Aliidongia dinghuensis: one gene and its partner. The protein of the gene in region 1 interacts with the protein of each later gene in a pairwise test. Links are inferred from orthologs where the notes say so. Each region holds a gene or a part of one and is shown on either strand. Other genes may lie near its edges.

The links.
Region 2: the proteins of bioB (region 1) and IEY58_RS26580 interact in binary tests that used the Escherichia coli proteins (3 or more experiments, as listed by UniProt). The link is inferred for Aliidongia dinghuensis from one-to-one orthologs.

Annotation. Positions count from the first base shown.
Region 1 is NZ_BMJQ01000007.1:79,101-82,261, reverse strand. Bases 238-3,078 are described here. They hold bioB (biotin synthase BioB), read left to right. Parts: upstream 238-1,076; coding sequence 1,077-2,081; downstream 2,082-3,078. Other genes in these bases: IEY58_RS14470 (adenosylmethionine--8-amino-7-oxononanoate transaminase), read left to right, coding at 2,078-3,078; IEY58_RS14480 (efflux RND transporter periplasmic adaptor subunit), read right to left, coding at 238-648. Outside these bases: more of IEY58_RS14480, read right to left, coding at 1-237; more of IEY58_RS14470, read left to right, coding at 3,079-3,161. UniProt on the Escherichia coli protein: Catalyzes the conversion of dethiobiotin (DTB) to biotin by the insertion of a sulfur atom into dethiobiotin via a radical-based mechanism.
Region 2 is NZ_BMJQ01000016.1:167,574-170,757, forward strand. Bases 34-2,897 are described here. They hold IEY58_RS26580 (class II glutamine amidotransferase), read right to left. Parts: upstream 1,916-2,897; coding sequence 1,151-1,915; downstream 34-1,150. Other genes in these bases: lepA (translation elongation factor 4), read right to left, coding at 34-855; IEY58_RS26585 (EamA family transporter), read left to right, coding at 2,182-2,897. Outside these bases: more of lepA, read right to left, coding at 1-33; more of IEY58_RS26585, read left to right, coding at 2,898-3,078; IEY58_RS26590 (methyl-accepting chemotaxis protein), read right to left, coding at 3,086-3,184.

The DNA of each region.
Region 1 (3,161 bases):
GTCGACGATCGTGCCGATGCCGGTGCGGGTGAAACCGCCGCCCGCCGAAATGGGCGAGACGATCTCGCCCGGCTGCGCTGCCTTGACCGTGATGACGCCGGCGAACGGCGCTTTCACGACCGTGTCGTCCTCGTTGCGCTCGGCGACCGTCAGATTGGACCGGGCGACTGCGACCGCCCGCTCCGCGACGGCCACCGCCGTCCCCAGATTGTCGTAGGACGCCCTGGTATTGTCGAAGCTCTCGCGGCTGACGAGGTCGGATGCCGCCTGACGCTGGCTGCGCTCGAAGATCGGCTTCGCGTCGGCATAGGCGACGCGCGCCTGGTTCAGCTGCGCCTCGGCCTGATCCAGCTGCGCCCGCGCCTGGTCGAGCGCCGCCCGCGCGTTGGAATCGTCGAGCCGGCCCACGACCTGGTCCTTCTCGACATGCTGGCCTTCCTCGATCAGTACCTCGGTCACCTTACCGGTGATCTTGGCCGAGACCGTCGCCTGCCGGCGCGCCACCACATAGCCCGACGCGTCGAGCAGCGATGCGCCCACGGCCGGGCCGGCGCCGGGCGACACGGGCTCCGCCACGGCCACCCGGATCGGCACAGCCTCGGCACGGCCGAACCCCCACCAAGCGCCGACGGCCGCAATCGCGAGCACCAGAAGGCCGCCGCCCGCGATCCACCGCCACCCGGCTGATCCGCCACGCGCCGCCGGTTCGGGCCGATCGATGCGCAACCGACGTAACTGCGAAGACTTATCGTCCAAAGGTCGGGCTCGTCTTTCGGTAGAGCAAAACTCGGAGAAAACGGCCGGACCCCGGACCGGCTCCACCGGAAGAGGAAGGCACGACGCGGCATGTGGCCGTGATTATTACCAAATACAAGGTCCGCGGCGCCAGGGCTTTGGGAGTTCAATGGAAGAACCGCAGGCTTATTTGCAGTCGCAATGATAACCGGCAAACGAATACGCCGCGCGACCGGGATTGCGCATTTGCCGGAGCCGACGGTTCTCGCCCCGTTGCATCCTTGGTCCTGCCTCCCTATGCTCCGCCCGATTTTCATCGCCTTGTCACGAGAGAGGGCCAATTGCCCGACGCTTCCGCCCCCCAGGAATCCGCCACGGTCGCCACCGTCGTCCGTCACGACTGGACCCGTGCCGAGATCCAGGCTCTGTTCGATCTGCCGTTCGCCGACCTGCTGCACCAGGCACAGACCGTGCACCGGGCGAACTTCGACCCGAACCGGGTTCAGCTCTCGACGCTGCTCTCGATCAAGACCGGCGGCTGCCCCGAGGATTGCGGCTATTGCTCCCAGAGCGCGCATTTCGAGACGGGGGTCAAGGCCGAGAAGCTGATGGCGGTCGAGACCGTGCTGGCAGACGCACGCCGGGCCCGCGACGCCGGCGCCACGCGCTATTGCATGGGCGCCGCCTGGCGCAGCCCGAAGGACAAGGACCTGGAACAGGTCTGCGCCATGATCGAGGGCGTGCGTGCCATGGGCATGGAGACCTGCGTGACGCTCGGCATGCTGAACGCGGCCCAGGCGGCGCGGCTCAAGGACGCCGGGCTCGACTACTACAACCACAACATCGACACCTCGCCCGAGTATTACGAGAAGGTCGTCTCGACCCGCACCATGGACGACCGGCTCGACACGCTCTCCCACGTGCGTGACGCCGGTATCCATGTCTGCTGCGGCGGCATCATCGGCATGGGCGAGGCGCGCGCCGACCGGATCGGCATGTTGTGGACGCTCGCCACCATGGCGGACCATCCGGAAAGCGTGCCCGTCAACATGCTGGCCGAGACCGAGGGCACGCCCTTGGGCCATTCGGCGAAGGTCGAGCCCCTGGAGTTCGTCCGCACCATCGCGGTCGCGCGCATCCTGATGCCGCACTCGATGGTGCGGCTCTCGGCCGGGCGCGAAGCCCTGAGCGACGAGGCGCAAGCGCTTTGCTACCTGGCCGGCGCCAACTCGATCTTCTTCGGCCCTCGCCTGCTCACGACCAATAACCCGGCGAACGAGCGCGACGTCGTGCTGTTCGACCGCCTCGGCATCAAGCCGATGGATGTCGGCGCCGCCGCGGAATGACCCGACCTCCGGGGCCGCCGACGGCACTCTGGCGGCCCTACACGCAGATGAAGCTCGCGGCTCCGCCGCCCAAGGTGCAGGCGACCGAGGGCGTGCGGCTGATCCTCGATGACGGCACGAGCCTCGTCGACGGCATCTCGTCCTGGTGGACGGCCTGCCACGGCTATAACCACCCGCATATCCGTGCCGCCGTCGCGGACCAGCTTGCCCGCATGCCGCACGTCATGTTCGGCGGCCTCACCCACGAGCCGGCAGAACGGCTGGCCCGGCGCCTGGCCACCCTGCTGCCGGGCGATCTCGACCACGTGTTCTTCACCGATTCCGGCTCGGTCGCGGTCGAGGTCGCAATGAAGATGGCCGTGCAATATTGGCTGAACCGCGGCGTCAAAGGCCGGCACAAGTTCGTCTCGTTCCGCGACGGCTATCACGGCGACACGCTCGGCGCCATGTCGGTGACCGACCCGGACGGCGGCATGCACCGGCATTTCGCCGGCTACCTGCCCAGGCAGTTCGTGGCCGAGCTGCCGACCGACCTCGACCGGATCGCCGGGCTCGAATCCCTGCTGGCGCGCCATCGCGACGAAATCGCCGGCGTGATCGTCGAGCCGCTGGTCCAGGGTGCCGGCGGCATGCGCTTCCACGACGGCGATACGCTGCGCCGCATTGCCAATGCCGCAGCCCGCCACGGGCATCTGCTGATCGCCGACGAGATCATGACCGGCTTCGGCCGCACCGGGCGAATGTTCGCCTCGGAAGAGGCCGACATCGTGCCCGACATCATGTGCCTGTCGAAGGCGCTGACCGGCGGCACGATCGCACTCGCCGCGACCGTGGCGCGTGCCCACGTGTTCGACGCCTTCTGGTCCGACGAGCCGTCGGCGGCGCTCATGCACGGGCCGACCTTCATGGCGAACCCGCTCGCCTGCGCCGCGGCCAATGCCTCGCTCGACCTGTTCGAGCGTGAGCCGTGGCTCAGCCAGGTCCAGGCCATCGCGGCGGCGCTCCGCCGTGGGCTCGAGCCGGCGCGCGACCTGCCGGGCGTCGTCGATGTGCGCGTGCAGGGTGCCATCGGCGTCGTCC
Region 2 (3,184 bases), on another replicon or contig:
CGCGGCAGGGCGGCGCTCCTCGGTGATCGTGTCGCCGACGTTGGTGTCGGCGACCGACTTGATGCTGGCGGTGATGAAGCCGACTTCGCCCGGATTGAGCTCGCCGGTCAGCACCGCCTTGGGCGTGAAGTACCCGACGCGCTCGACGGTATGGAGTGCGCCCGAATTCATCATGCGGATCTTCATGCCGGTCTTCAGCACGCCGTCGCGGATGCGCACCAGGATCATGACGCCCAGGTACGCGTCGTACCAGCTGTCGACCAGCAGCGCCTTCAGCGGTGCCGTCTCGTCGCCGGTCGGTGCCGGCAGGCGGGTGACGAGCGCTTCGAGCACACCCTTGATGTTGAGCCCGGTCTTGGCCGAGATCTCGACTGCGTCGGACGCGTCGAGGCCGATCACGTCCTCGATCTGCTGCTTGATGCGCTCCGGCTCGGCCGCGGGCAGGTCGATCTTGTTCAGGATCGGCACGATCTCGTGGCCGGCGTCGAGCGCCTGGTAGACGTTGGCGAGCGTCTGGGCTTCGACACCCTGGCTCGCATCGACCACCAGCAGCGAGCCCTCGCAGGCGGCAAGCGACCGGCTCACCTCATAGGCGAAGTCGACATGGCCCGGCGTATCCATCAGATTGAGCGTATAGGTCTGGCCGTCGTCCGCCTTATATTGCAGGCGAACGGTCTGGGCCTTGATGGTGATGCCGCGCTCGCGCTCGATATCCATGCTGTCGAGCACCTGCTCGCGCATCTCGCGGGTGTCGAGGCCTCCGCAATATTGGATCAGCCGGTCGGCAAGGGTGGACTTGCCATGGTCGATATGGGCGACGATCGAGAAATTGCGGATATGCGAGAGGTCGGTCATGGGGCGCCGCTGTTCCAGGAATTGGCCGCGACCATAGGGCCAGCCGGGATGCGGCGCAACAAAAGCGCTCGGCCGGCATGGCGCCATGCACGCCGTTGCAGTATAAGCCCGTTCGTCGATCCCCGACCGAGAGGAGTCCGCCATGGCCGCGAAGAAAAACGCGATCGCCCGGGACCTGCGGTCGCCGAAATACCGACCGCGGGTCGTCAAATCCAAGAAAGCCTATGTCCGCCGCCCGAAGCACCCCGCCCGGGCGGCGGATGGGTTTTGGGGGCCGTTCTCGGGATTGGGCGCTTCAGCCGACCACTTCGCCACCGCGCAGCGCCAGGAACGCGCCGTGGCCGAGCTCGGTCCATTGTTCGTCGGAGGTGAGCGGCCGGGTCGCAACCACGGTCACGACGTCGTTGGGCGTGGTCTCCGTGGCGAAATCGACCTTGATGTCGTCGTCGATCAGCGTCGCCTGGCCGAACGGCGCACGCCGGGTCAGGAGGGCGAGGCGCGTGCTGCAATGGCAATAGAGCGAGCGGCTGTCGCTCAAGAGCAGGTTGAACACGCCGAGCGTCGCTAGCTCGCGCGAGAGGTCGCGGATCGCGCGATCGAGGGCCGCCTGCGGCGGTGCCTCGCGCCAGATGGTCCGGAGCTGATCCAGCATCCAGCAGAACGCGTGCTCGCTGTCAGTCGTGCCGATCGGCCGGTAATGGGCGAGCGGCCGTTGCTTGACGCCCTTCAGCTGACCATTGTGCGCGAAGGTCCAGCTGCGGCCCCAGAGCTCTCGGGTGAAGGGGTGGGTGTTCTCGAGCGAGACGCGGCCGCGGTTGGCGCGCCGGATGTGGCTGATCGCGATGCGGCTCTTGATCGGATAGGCCCGCACGAAGCGGGCGATCTCGGAATCGGCGCTCGCCTGCGGGTCGTGGAAGGTGCGGCACGCCTTGCCGTCATAGAACGCGATGCCCCAGCCGTCGCCGTGCGGCCCGGTGCCGCCGCCGCGCCGCACCAGGCCGGCGAAGCTGAAGCAGATGTCGGTCGGCACGTTGGCGCTCATGCCCAGAAGTTCGCACATGCGGGATCGCTATCCGGTTGATCCAAGGCCGCTTCCCGGCCCCGGGCCAGCTTAGCGAAGGCGCCATGCCATGCAAAGAAACGGAGCTTTGCCAGCACGTCCTGCCCCGTCGCCTCCGACCGACGCGCGAGATTTTCGCCGCCGCCACATCTCAAGGTGGGCCTAGCCGCCTGACCAGCGCGGGGCTGTAATGCGGGCGCGGGCCTTGTGACGCGCCGCCCGCGCCGCGACCATCGCCCGGTCGAAGACGGCGTCGGACTTTGGGCATGCGGCCGGTACATCTCCTCTGGGCGATCGCCATCACGGCGGTCTGGGGCTTCAACTTCGTCGTCATCAAGGCCGGCCTCGGCAGCTTTCCGCCGCTGCTGCTGACGGCGCTGCGCTTCGCGTTCGCGGCCCTCCCGGCCCTGGTGCTGGAGCGGCCGGCAGTGCCGTGGCGCCACATGATCCTGACCGGGCTCGCCCTGTTCGTCGGCCAATATGTCCTGCTGTTCGTCGCCATGAGCCACGGCATGCCGCCCGGCCTGGCGTCGATCACGCTGCAGATCCAGGCTTGCTTCACCATGCTGCTGGCCATCCTGGTGCTGGGCGAGCGGCCGCAGCCCCGACAGATCGCTGGCGCGGCCGTGGCGCTCGCCGGCCTCGCTGCGATCGGCTCGACCGTTGGCGGCGACGTGAGCACGCTCGGCCTTGGTCTCACCATCCTGAGCGCGCTCAGCTGGGCCGCCGGCAACCTGCTGCTGAAACGCATGCCGAAGCCGGCGGACGGCCGGCCGGTCAAGATGCTGAACCTGATCGTCTGGCTGAGCCTGGTGCCAATCGCGCCGACGCTGGCGCTCTCGCTCGGCTTCGAAGGGCCGGAGCGCATCGCGGCCGCCCTCACCCATGCCGGCTGGCTGGGATTCGGTGCGCTGTTCTATATCGTCGTCTTCTCGACGCTCCTGGGCTTCGGCGTCTGGGGCCGGCTGCTCTCACTCTATGCCGCCTCGACCGTCGTGCCCTTCTCGCTGCTGGTGCCGATCTTCGGCGCCGTGTCGGCCGCCCTCGTGTTCCACGAAAGCTTCGGCCCCGGCCGGCTCGCCGGCATGGCGCTCATCATGAGCGGCCTCGCCATCTCCTCGCTGCCGATCGGCCGCCTGCGCGCAAAGCGGCAGGCGGCCTAGCAGCAGCCTAGGCCGCCTGGACGCCGGCGATGAACTGCTCGACCTCGCGGCTGAGGGCCGTCGACTGCTGGCCGAGATCGGCCGCCGTCTCGCGCACCTGGCCCGC